3 regions of the Anaerobacillus sp. ABA4_114 genome follow, and region 2 is predicted to be linked to each of the others. Evidence: riboswitches for the same ligand, from Rfam matches in the RefSeq annotation. Region 2 holds a riboswitch; each other region holds the start of a gene.
What was found. A riboswitch is a leader RNA that binds a small molecule or an ion and turns the genes downstream of it on or off. The one in region 2 is predicted to bind lysine.
Positions count from the first base shown of each region.

Region 1 (4,357 bases), 410 kb from region 2:
GTCGTCTCCGGTGCGATATTAGACGGATTTGGAATTTATGATAAGCTGATCGAATTTGCGGGGGCAGGAGCAACCGTTCCGATCACAAGCTTTGGTCATTCTTTGCTCCATGGAGCCATGCAAAAAGGTGAAGAACACGGCTTTATCGGAATTGGGATGGGGATTTTTCAATTAACTTCAGCTGGTATTTCGTCAGCGATCGTATTCGGTTTTATCGTTGCCATACTGTTTAAACCAAAGGGGTGAAGATATGAATACAAAGCGGAGGGTTATTTTTGTTACTGACGGTGATCTATATGCGCAACAGGCTATTGAAACAGTAGCCTCAGAACTTGGCGGAAGATGTATCAGTCAATCGGCTGGTAACCCTACCCCGCTTGCTGGATACGAAATCGTATCACTCATTTCTGAAACCCCTCATGACCCAGTATTTGTCATGTTTGATGACAGTGGCTACCAAGGTGAAGGGTACGGCGAACTTGCGATGCAGTACGTAGCTTCTGATGCGAATATCGAGGTTTTAGGAGCGATCGCTGTGGCATCGAGAACCCATTTTTCTGAATGGACGAAAGTGGATGTTTCCATCGACCGGTTTGGGGAGCTTACCCATTTTGGCGTCGATAAAAACGGGCTTCCTGATATGGAAATCGGGAGAATCGATGGAGACACGGTATCTATCCTTGATAAATTGGACCTTCCAATCGTTGTGGGAGTCGGTGATATTGGTAAGATGTCAGGTTATGATGATCCGTCAAAAGGGTCACCGATTACGAGGAAAGCGGTCCAAATTCTTCTAGAAAGGAGTGGAATAGATGAGTTCAACAACGAAGGATAAACAAAAAATCTTTAAAAAGATAAAAGAAAATGAAAAGTTCATGGAAAAGTCGATTGGTATTGGGAAGAGTTTCGACGTAGGCGTTCGGAAAATAAGAATATTAAACAAAGAAGTGTACTTTTACTACTGTACAGGACTCTGTGATACATCTATCATAGTAGAAATCATGCGTGAATTGATGTATACAGACGAACATCATCGTCTGACTGCGCAGTTTGAAAAAGTGATTCATAATCACTTGCCACATCAGCAAGTGTCGACAGTAACTACCTTTGATGAAGTCGTAGATCAAGTTCTCTCAGGCTTAATCGCTGTTTTTATGGAAGGCGAAGAACAGGCATACATTATTGACGTTCGTAAGTATCCTGGCAGAACACCACAAGAGCCCGATACAGAAAAGGTCATCCGCGGTTCGAGAGATGGGTACACAGAGAATATCATTGAAAATACAGCGTTAACACGTCGTAGAATACGTGATGGAAAGCTTAGGAATGTGATCATGCAAGTTGGAGAACGTTCTAAAACAGATATTTGCATAACGTATATAGAGGATGTGGCAAATCCTAACCTAGTCGAAATCGTAACGAAAAAGTTAAAAGAGATCAATATCGATGGTCTACCGATGGCTGATAAAGCGATAGAAGAATTTTTGGTGCATCAAGCAGGGAATCCATTCCCTCTGGTGAGGTATACGGAAAGACCCGACGTTGCAGCGTCTCATTTATTAGAAGGTCATGTGCTGATCATCGTAGATACTTCACCGAGTGTCATCATCACGCCTACGACATTTTTTCATCACGTTCAGCATGCGGAAGAATACAGAGAAGCACCTCTAGCGGGAGCGTTTCTTAGATGGGTACGATTTGGTGGTATGCTTGCTGCATTGCTTCTTTTGCCACTATGGCTACTATTCGTATATGAACCGGAACTACTTCCAAAAACGATCGATTTCATCGGACCGAATGAGAAAACCAATGTTCCGATATTCGTTCAAATCGTACTAGCCGAACTCGGTATAGAGACTTTGAGGATGGCCGCCATCCATACTCCTACGCCACTTTCAACAGCTATGGGCTTAATCGCAGCGGTTCTAATTGGACAAATCGCCATCGACGTTGGTCTATTCGTACCAGAGGTCATTCTTTATGTGTCGATCGCGGCAATCGGTTCTTATGCGACCCCAAGCTATGAGCTTGCAATCGCAAACAAATTGATCCGGCTCTTATTATTGTTTCTCGTCTATTTCTTCCGAGTCCCAGGCTACATGATCGGCGTTACTTTGACGATATTGTTTTTAATAAGTTTACGCCCGCTCAATACACCGTATTTGTGGCCGTTCGTCCCATTTAACGCAAAGGCGTTCTTACAGATTCTAATCAGAGTCTCAGTGCCATTGACGAAGCTTAGACCGAGTATTACGCAGCCTCAAAATAAAAAGAAGCAAGAGGACGAACCACTTGCTGAATCTTAAAAAGTGTGATAATTTAATTTTTAATAGAATAGACCTCATTGAATGTAATGGGGATAGAGGCGCAATGAGAATGAGTACGATATCTGAGCATATAATGGGTTGCGATGATGGTATCTGAAAGGTCGAATTGCCGAAGTGGAAGAAGGTCCATCCTTTTTCTGCTGGGCTGTAGTTGAATAAGCTGCAGACTGTCACTGTTATCTATACTGCAGTGGTGAGCTAATCCAACTCGTGGGGATACGGAGCAAAACAGCCAATGTATCTATAAGTTGGCTGTTTGTTTTTTTTATGTAGTGGGAGCTCGCTTACTGAATAAAGCGAGAGGGGAGAATATCGTGCACTTATTTGGCACAGCAGAAATTTCAGAAAACGGTCACTATACAATCGGAGGGGTCGATACGTTTCAGCTAGCGAAAACGTACGGCACAGCATTGTACGTCTATGATGTAGCACTGATTCGAGAGAAAGCAAGAGCATTTAAAGAGGCTTTCGAGAAAAAGCAATTAAACTATCAGGTTGCGTATGCGAGTAAAGCATTCTCTTGTATTGCGATGATTCAACTAGCGGAAGAAGAAGGGTTGAGTCTTGATGTTGTCTCTGGAGGAGAATTATATACGGCTTTACAAGCAGGGTTTCCAGTCGACCGGATTCACTTTCATGGTAACAATAAAAGCGAAAGTGAAATAAGGATGGCTCTAAAAGCTGGGATTGGTTGCTTTGTGGTCGATAACTTTTATGAGCTTTCGTTACTCGAACAGCTAGCAGCAGAAGAAGAGGTTTCAACGAATGTGCTCTTAAGAATAACGCCTGGGATCGAAGCACACACACATGACTATATTCTTACGGGTCAAGAAGATTCAAAGTTTGGATTCGATTTACAGAGTGGTCAAGTAGAGCAAGCGATTGATACAGCGTTAAAAATGAGTAACATTCACCTGCTTGGCCTTCATTGCCATATCGGCTCTCAAATATTTGAAACGACAGGATTTGTGATGGCGATCGACAAGATCTATAGTTACCTCCATCGCTGGAATGAAGCGTTTGGGTATGAGCCCCGGGTGCTGAATTTAGGTGGCGGGTTTGGTATTCGTTACAACCACGAAGATCAACCGATCTCTCCTCAGAACTACATCGATGCCATGACGGATGCTGTAAAAAAGCAAATCGAGCATAGCAACATGTCGATGCCAGAAATTTGGATTGAACCTGGCCGCTCTCTTGTCGGTGAAGCGGGGTCTACATTGTACACCGTTGGCTCTCATAAAAATGTTCCGGAACTAAGGAATTACCTTGCTGTTGATGGGGGGATGAGTGACAATCTTCGTCCTGCTTTATATAACGCAAAGTATGAGGCATCGATCGTAAATCGAATGAATGAACCGAAAGATCACCTGTATTCGATCGCAGGAAAGTGCTGCGAATCCGGTGATATGTTGATTTGGGACTGTCAGCTTCAGCGCGCGATCGCAGGAGATGTGATGATTGTCTTTTCCACCGGAGCATATGGGTATTCGATGGCGAATAATTACAATCGACTACCAAAGCCAGCTGTTGTTTTTGTAGAAGATGGGGAATCAAGTCTTGTAGTTGAAAGAGAATCATATGAAGATTTAATTCAATATGACAGACCTTTTAAAAAAATGGTTATATCAAAATAGTTTCCTAAAGTTAATTCATATGGTAAATGCATCTCTTATGCTATAATGAAAGAGCTTTTAAGCAAATTGTTTACGCAGGAGGATATTTTTAATGAAAAAAGGTTCAATCGCATTTGAAAATGGCGAAGTAATTCAAATTGAATTCTTCCCAGAAGAAGCGCCAAACACTGTAGCTAACTTTGAAAAACTAGCAAATGAAGGCTTCTATAACGGTGTTAACTTCCACCGTGTCATTCCTGGATTCGTTGCACAAGGTGGAGACCCAACAGGCACTGGTATGGGCGGCCCTGGCTATACAATCGATTGTGAAACAGAAGGTAATCCTCATAAACATGTAGCTGGATCCCTTTCTATGGCTCATGCTGGTAAGAACACTGGCGGTAGTCAGTTCTT
Region 1 covers NZ_JBSWUM010000001.1:1,681,236-1,685,592, forward strand. Annotated here, with positions in the region: gene spoVAE (stage V sporulation protein AE) at 1-246, shown strand, start outside; gene spoVAEA (stage V sporulation protein SpoVABEA) at 251-835, shown strand; gene ACXAEY_RS08440 (spore germination protein) at 813-2,306, shown strand; lysine riboswitch at 2,353-2,536, shown strand; gene lysA (diaminopimelate decarboxylase) at 2,642-3,964, shown strand; gene ACXAEY_RS08450 (peptidylprolyl isomerase) at 4,056-4,357, shown strand, end outside.
Region 1: it holds a riboswitch for lysine, as region 2 does, so the genes downstream of both, lysA (diaminopimelate decarboxylase) here and ACXAEY_RS06270 (aspartate kinase) in region 2, are expected to answer to the same signal.

Region 2 (4,357 bases):
TGAGCTATTAGGGACTGAACAAGCGAACATTCTTTATTGGACTGGTAAAGATATCGCGAGAAAATTCCCTCTATCTACGAGAGAAGAAATCGAGCAATTTTTTAAAGATGCAGGATGGGGTGCTCTAACCATCGCACAAGAAAAAAAGAATGAGGTCTCTTACTTACTTCAGTCACCATTAATAGAAGAAAGAAAAAAAACTAGTCGAAATGATTGTTATCAGTTAGAAGCTGGTTTTCTTGCTGAACAATTTCAATACATGCTGCAGTGCATAACGGAAGCTTATGAAACGAGCAAGAAAAACGAAATCCAAATCACAATCAAATGGGATCCGAAAGATAAAATCGAATCATGATTGTAAAAAGGGAGGCCAAGGTGGCCTCCTTATTTTTTTATAACTGCTTAACTGGTGTTCTTTCATCCAACTGGAATTGATCGTGTAATGTCTCGATCGCATAGATCATTTTATCCTCAGGTACGATTGTAGATACCTTAATTTCAGATGTGCTTACCATTTTGATCTCAACATCATGTTCAGCAAGAACTTCAAACATCTGTGCAGCTACACCGGGATTTGAGATCATTCCTGACCCAACGATGGATACTTTCGAAAGTCCAGACTCATAGAAAATGTTTTCATATGGTAGTTTGACTTCAAGGCGACGCAGAACATCTAGCGTTAAATCAAGTGAAGCTGTTTCGATCGAGAACGATATACTCGTCGTATTCTTCTCGCTCGTACTCTGAATGATGATATCTACATTAATTCCATTCGATGCAAGGGATGAAAACAACGATGGAAGTGTTGTGATCTCATTCGGAAGACCAGATATCGTTATTTTTGTCACATTGCTTTCGAACGCAAGCCCTCTCACTACCAAATTCTGTTCCATGGATGCGACCTCCTCAATTATGGTTCCTACTTCGTTTGTAAAACTTGAGCGTACCTCGAGTGGAATATTATAATTCTTCGCGAACTCCACCGCTCTAGGATGAAGAACCCCTGCACCAAGGTTTGCCAATTCGAGCATTTCATCATAAGAAATCGTTGACAGTTTACGCGCGCCTTTTACGTATCTAGGATCAGTTGTATAGACCCCATCTACATCTGTGTATATTTCACATCGCTCTGCTTTCAGTGCAGCCCCGATCGCAACAGCAGTAGTATCAGATCCTCCTCTACCCAATGTCGCGATGTCATCTGTGTCAGAAAGACCCTGGAAGCCAGCAACGATGACGATCTTTCCTTCTGCAAGATGCTGATTCATCCTTTTGGCATCAATATCCAAAATCCTCGCGTTTCCATGGACAGATTCTGTTTTAAGTCCTGCTTGCCACCCTGTAAGTGAGACGGCTTCGTAACCCTTCTCATGAAGCGCCATTGCAAGAAGAGCGGTTGTTACTTGCTCTCCGGTTGTAAGCAGCATGTCTAGTTCTCTTTTGGAGGGATTATTTGTGATGCTTTTTGATAAACCCACTAGTTCATCTGTGGTTTTCCCCATAGCAGAAACAACTGCTACAACTTCATCCCCTGCATCAACTGCTTCAGCAAGCCTCGATGCGACGTTCTTTACTTTTTCGACATCTCCAACAGATGTTCCACCAAATTTCATTACTCGAAGTCCCACTCTCTCCATCCTTTCCACTCTATAACTGTATTTCTCACTCACAACTAGTTTCTTGAATAAGTAATTTAGGCTCTCTATATACAAAAAAACAACAATGAGAAAAACCTCACTGTTGTTTTCATAATTCAAGAAAACGTCCCTGTGTGAGATAGTCCTCCATTCAACCCCCGGGAAGGAATTGAATGACAGCTCTGCACTTCTTCAATGCAGGTCCAGCTTAAGGTGTATAAGCACCTGTTCGCTTCGGCAAATTCCCCTTTCCACCCACGTCAACAAGTCTTATCACTCTCATTGGGTATACTGATGGTTTTTGCGCCTCTACCATCACTTCAATTTATCGAAGTGTGGAACTATTAAATTTTCACTATTATAACGAACTATGAGTTACGCCGCAATACAATTTCGTAATTAATTTTCTTTTTGTTTGAAACGAGCCATCAATTCTTCAGCAACATTCTTCGGTAAACCAGCCTCTTGTAGACCATCTACGCCAGCTTCCTTCATTTTCTTGATCGATCCAAAATAATTTAAGAGTTTCTTTTTACGCTTCTGTCCGATACCTGGGACTTCATCCAAACTAGATTTCAGCATGGATTTTCCACGGAGCTGACGATGGAACGATATCGCAAAACGGTGGACTTCATCTTGAATTCGCTGAAGTAAATAGAACTCCTGACTATTTCTAGGAAGGTAAACATCCTCTGGAGGGTCTCCGATCAATAAGTGGGATGTTCGGTGCTTCTCATCTTTCGTTAACGAACAAACCGGAATATCTAGACCAAGCTCATTTTCTAGAACGTCTTTTGATGCTTGAATCTGAGCGATGCCGCCATCGATAATAATTAAATCTGGGAGTGGTCCATCTTCTTTAAGTAACCTTGTATATCTTCTCCTAACGACCTCTTTCATCGAGCCAACATCGTTTGGACCCTCTACTGTTTTTATCTTGTATTTTCGATATTCATTCTTCTTCGGTTTACCATCTAAAAACACAACCATCGCTGAAACCGGGTTTGTTCCTTGAATATTCGAATTATCGAATGCCTCTATTCGAAGAGGTGCTTCTATTCCTAATTGTTCACCAAGGTTCTCAACCGCATTGATCGTTCTTTTCTCATCTCGCTCAATCAGAGAAAACTTTTCATTGAGTGCGATGTTAGCATTCTTTATCGTCAATTCAACTAGCTCTTTCTTCTTTCCTCTTTTCGGCTGTTGTACTGGGATGTGAAGAAGATCTTCTGCTAATTGAGCATCGATTGTATTAGGTAAAAGGATCTCCTTAGGCTTAGGGTGGTTCTTCTGTAGATAAAACTGACCAAGGTATGTTAAAAAGTCCTCCTCAGGCTCATTATAGAACGGGAAGAGCGAGACATCTCGTTCTATGAGTTTCCCCTGACGGACAAAGAAGACCTGAACACACATCCAGCCTTTATCAAAACTATATCCAAAGATATCACGATCGAGGCCATCGTTTGTTTGAATCGTTTGAGCTTCCATCACTTTTTCAATATGGTACATGAGATCACGGTATTCCTTCGCACGCTCAAAGTCCAGGTTTTCAGAAGCGCTCACCATCTTACGTTCTAAATCCTGTTTGACCTCCTGGTGACCACCATTTAAAAACTTCGTGATCCCGTCGATCATTTCTTTGTTCTGCTCTTTCGTAACTTCTTTTACACAAGGCGCAAGACACTGGCCGATGTGGTAATACAAACAGACTCGATCTGGCATCTTTCGGCACTTTCTGAGCGGATAGATACGATCGAGCAATTTCTTTGTAGCACTCGCAGCATAAGCATTCGGATATGGACCAAAGTACTTACCTTTGTCTTTTTTTATTTTTCTTGTTGTGATGAGTCGAGGTTGTTCTTCAGCCGTAATCTTGATATATGGATAGCTCTTATCATCTTTCAGCATCACATTATATTTTGGATCATGTTTCTTTATTAAATTTAGTTCAAGGATAAGTGCTTCTAAATCAGTTGAAGTAACGATATATTCGAAGTCGCGGATCTCTCCAACTAGCCTCTGCGTCTTACCATCATGTGCTCCTGAAAAATAGGAACGCACTCGGTTCTTAAGTACCTTTGCCTTTCCAACATAAATAATCGTCCCTTGACGATCTTTCATCAAATAACAGCCAGGCTGATCGGGTAGAACAGCTAGCTTATTTTTCAAAAATTGTTCCACGCTATCTCACCTCTCTACCCATTCAAGGCGCATCTATGTTCCCCTATTGTATCATAATGCCTATCGCTTATACTCGTACAAAACAATTTCGTGATAGACAGGATCGTACATCTTATCGGAATAATACGCTCCGACCTTTGTGACCGATTTTCTTATCGGTGCCCCTTGCTGTTCAAACCCCTTCACGACACGATCCGTTAAAAATATTCTTCTCTCATCGTAATAAGGTATTTCTGACAAGAAGGTTTCATATGTGAATACACGGTCATGTTCATACTGAACGTCCAGATAATCCATTACCCTTGTTTCCTCCCAGGTATACACCATGATAGGCTCTTCTATTTCCGAGAGAAAACTACTCAACTGATGGACAGCGGCGGGGTGCTGAGCTTCTCTCATCATTGTGAACGTTCCAAAAGATTGAAAGAGTAGCACCATCACCAAACCAAGCTTCACTAGATGTGCCCTGAAACCTTCTGAATACTTAGTAGTGAATAATAATACCGCAAACAAAACCATTCCAGGTAATGGAAGGATGT
Region 2 covers NZ_JBSWUM010000001.1:1,275,204-1,279,560, reverse strand. Annotated here, with positions in the region: gene ACXAEY_RS06275 (YslB family protein) at 1-355, shown strand, start outside; gene ACXAEY_RS06270 (aspartate kinase) at 393-1,628, opposite strand; lysine riboswitch at 1,770-1,957, opposite strand; gene uvrC (excinuclease ABC subunit UvrC) at 2,037-3,758, opposite strand; gene ACXAEY_RS06260 (hypothetical protein) at 3,879-4,357, opposite strand, start outside.

Region 3 (4,357 bases), 370 kb from region 2:
GAACGATCTTCATAGTCACTTTGAAAATTGGCCTAAGGTGGCTGGCTATATAAAAGATAGAAAAAGAATTCATGATTATCATCATGATCACTACTTATTGTTAGATCTTGGTGATCACGCGGATAAAGTTCACCCGATTACTGAGGGAACCTCAGGTAAGGGAAATGTACATTTATTAAACGAACTCAAATATGATTATGCGACGATCGGAAATAACGAGGGAATCACATTTTCAAAGCAAGAATTGGAAGAGCTATACACTGATGCCAATTTTCAAGTCATCGTGTCGAACTTGTTTCACTCTGATGGAGCAAGACCTGCCTGGGCAGTTCCGTACGCGATCGATGAGAAAGATGGCGTTAAGGTCGGACTAATCGGGATAACGATTCCATATGAACAATTCTATAGTCTCCTCGGCTGGTCGATACAATCACCATGGGAAATGCTGCAAAAGGTGGTTGATGAAGTACGTTCGAAAGCTGATGTAGTCGTGTTGATGTCACATATGGGACTTGGGAACGACGAGCAGATTGCAACGGATATTGAAGGAATCGATGTGATCATCGGCTCTCATACCCATCACGTTCTTAAGCATGGAATGAATGTAAATGGAACGTTGATTACTCAAGCAGGTAAGAATGGAAATTATGTAGGAGAAGTCGTCCTGAACTATGATACTGAACAGTGCAAATTAGTTGAGGCAGAAGCTTATGCGATTTCTGTGCGTGATCATAAAGAAGATCAAGCGACAAAGGAACAGCTAGATCGATTAGGAGCGAATGCACAAAACTTATTAGACGAGGTCGTGTGTCGCCTCGAACAACCTCTAGAAGCAGAGTGGTTCAGGCGCTCTGTCCTTCCTGACGAGCTCTCTGCTGCTCTTAGAGAATGGTGCAATGCTGATATTGGAATGATCAATTCGGGTATGCTACTTGATGGATTAAGTGAAGGGAAGGTGTCGAGAGAAGACCTTCATCGTATATGTCCACACCCAGTCAATCCATGTAAAGTTATTCTAAAAGGAAGTGAATTACGTGAGATCGTCGCATATGCAATGTCTGACGAACTCGTGCATTTAACGTTTAAAGGATTAGGTTTCAGAGGAGAAGTCATGGGTATCATGGCTTTTGACGGACTCGAAGTGAAAACAGTCGTAATGGATGATGGTCTTCATCACGTAACAGAAATTCTCCATAACGGTCATCAGCTATCTCCAGAAAAAGAATATTCAGTGGCTACGGCGGATATGTTCACCTTCGGAAAATTTTATCCGCAGATGAAGCACGCTAGGAAGAAGTACTACTTACCAGAAATGCTTCGGGATCTTCTTGCATTTAGACTTGAGAACAGATATTAATCTTTGATTGTCAAACATGCCTCCGCGCTCATATAAATAGAATGACAACTTGTGAGTCAGGAGGCGGAGGATACGTGATCAATGTTACACCTATCATGATCGATGGTCATCCATTTACAGCGATTAGCATGAAGCTACCTAAGACCAATTTTCTTGCTGTTACAAATGAAAATGGCTACATCATGTGTGGAGCACTGGATATTGCGTTACTTAATGAAAAGTTAAGTGATCGCAAAATCATTGCAGGCAGAGCTGTTGGTGTAAGGTCAATTGAACAGCTGCTAGAAGCACCACTTGAATCTGTAACGCTTGAAGCAGAGGCAAGGGGCATCAAAGTAGGAACCATCGGAAGAGATGCGATGCTCAAAATGTTATAAGAAAAACCACAGCTTGCGGGCTGTGGTTTTTCTTTAGGGAAAATATGTCCATACTTCTTTCCTTCTTCGCATATACATGTTGAGGAGAAGGGAGGATATTGGCTTGTTCCGAACTCGAAGAAGGTTCATTCGAAAAGGTCCGCTTCCTTTTCGATATGTGTTTGTTATCTCGTTCATTCTATTTATTTTTATGACAGTTCAAGGACTATGGATCGTTGAAAAAGGTATTAAGCCTACTCTTATCGAAATAGCTAGAACAGAAACGAACCGAATCGCAACACTCGCGATCAACCAGGCCATCAACAAAAAAATCGTTGAAGAAGCAGATAGCACAGAAGAGCTGATCAAAAAAGAAACGGTTAACCAAGTAGATATTGTCCAAATTAACCAAAGCGCTGTAAATAAAGTACTTGCTCAATCGACAGACAAAGTGCAAAAGTTCTTAAAGAGCGTTGAAGATAACTCGATCGATTATTGGGCAGAGGAAAATGGGGTCGAGCTTCAAGTTGATGAAGATGTACCATTAAGTAAAGGAATCATCCATAACATTCCGATTGGGCAAGCGTTTAACAATACGTTACTCGCGAACTTTGGACCAAAAGTTCCTGTGAGATTTACAGCGATTGGAGAAGTAAAGTCTGATATCAAACATAACATTCAGCAAGTAGGGATCAACAACACGTGGGTTGATATTCGCGTCCATATCGAAGTGCATGTGAAAATCGTTATTCCATTTGCTACAGATTCAGATGTCGTCACAACGGATATCCCTGTTATTGCAACGTTTATAAAGGGAGATGTGCCGAACTTCTACAATAATGGATCTGGTACAGGATTGCCTGATCCGGCTATCGATATTGGAGGAATGGAATAAATTGTGTTTGCATAGCACTTAGAACTAAGCTATAATAACGAATTGTATTAAACTAAATAATGTTCCTTATCTTATACGATGAGGTAGAGGAGCAGATACTCATAAGTACGTGTTGGGAGAATGACATCTATGATCAGCATCGAAAGGGAGATCTGCCGAAGCAGAAATAATCGTCACATTATTTTTGTTGGGGCGACATTGAATAAATGTCGAACTGTCATTATGAGGCTTACTTATAATGGAGAACTACTGATCGGGATGGACACTTGACATTGTAACCGCAAAACGGGCAATGATAGGACCATATCCTTTCATTGGCCGTTTTTTTGTTTATCCAAAAGTAGTGAACCATAACTTGAAAAGGATGGTGAATATGGAAAATACGATTTATTCGATTATTCCGCCGCTCATCGCATTATTGATGGTAGTGGCAACCAGGAAGGTATTGCCTTCACTAGGGGTGGGAATTATCCTTGGTGCGTTGATGATCAACGACTGGAGTATTGGTGGTTCTATTAAAGAGGTCTATACGATTGTGAAGGGCATTTTTATTTCTGACGGTGGGTTAAATACCTGGAACATGTATATTATTTTCTTCTTACTTCTATTAGGCATGATGACTGCATTTATTTCAATTTCAGGTGGTAGCCGAGCGTTCGGTGAGTGGGCAATGAAACGTGTGAAAACGCGCACTGGTGCTCAGATCGTTACTGCAGTCTTTGGAGTTATAATTTTTATCGATGATTACTTCAATTCTCTAGCGGTTGGGAATGTTAGTCGTCCTATTACAGACAGGCACAAAGTTTCGAGAGCCAAGCTTTCTTACATCATCGATTCAACTGCTGCCCCGATGTGTATCATTTCCCCTATTTCTAGCTGGGGAGCTTATATTATTGCAATTATAGGTGGTATTCTTACTACACACAGCATCGTTGGTGTTGGTGCTTTAGAAGCTTTCATAAAAATGATTCCTATGAATTTATATGCGATCTTCGCACTTGGAATGGTTTTCTTCGTAAGCTATTTCGATATTAACCTTAAGGCGATGAGAGTTCATGAAAACCGTGCACAAAAAACAGGAGAAGTACTCGACCCTTCAAAAGGTGCTGTACCAGGGGAAACAACTGGCTTACCTGAAAGTGATAAGGGGAAAGTAGCAGATCTTGCTTGGCCAATCATTATGCTGATCGCAGGTACGGTCATCTTTATGATCATCACAGGTATTCAGGCAGTGAGTGGAACGGATGCTGCCGTAACGCCGTTAACGATTTTTGAAAATACGGATGTTGCAGCTTCGTTATTATACGGTGGTTTGATCGGTTTAGGTACGTCTCTAGTGTTCTTCTTCTTTAAGAACATGGGAGGAGCAGCGTTTGGAAAAGGTGTCGTTGAAGGAATCAAATCGATGCTTCCTGCAGTTTACATCCTTCTCTTTGCATGGACGTTGATCGAGATTATCGGAACACTTGGAACAGGTAAATATCTAGCTGGTCTAGTTGATCAGCATATAGCCATCGGTTTTCTTCCAGCAATCTTGTTCTTATTAGCAGGCGTAATGGCATTTGCTACTGGAACATCATGGGGAACATTCGGTATTATGCTTCCGATTGCTGGAGAAATCGCTGCTGCGACAGACCCAACCTATATGCTACCTGTACTAGCCGCTGTACTAGCGGGAGCGGTGTTTGGAGATCACTGCTCGCCGATTTCTGATACAACGATCCTTTCTTCTACAGGCGCGGGAAGCCA
Region 3 covers NZ_JBSWUM010000001.1:904,478-908,834, forward strand. Annotated here, with positions in the region: gene ACXAEY_RS04400 (bifunctional metallophosphatase/5'-nucleotidase) at 1-1,357, shown strand, start outside; gene ACXAEY_RS04405 (YunC family protein) at 1,432-1,734, shown strand; gene yunB (sporulation protein YunB) at 1,838-2,608, shown strand; lysine riboswitch at 2,685-2,865, shown strand; gene ACXAEY_RS04415 (Na+/H+ antiporter NhaC family protein) at 2,982-4,357, shown strand, end outside.
Region 3: it holds a riboswitch for lysine, as region 2 does, so the genes downstream of both, ACXAEY_RS04415 (Na+/H+ antiporter NhaC family protein) here and ACXAEY_RS06270 (aspartate kinase) in region 2, are expected to answer to the same signal.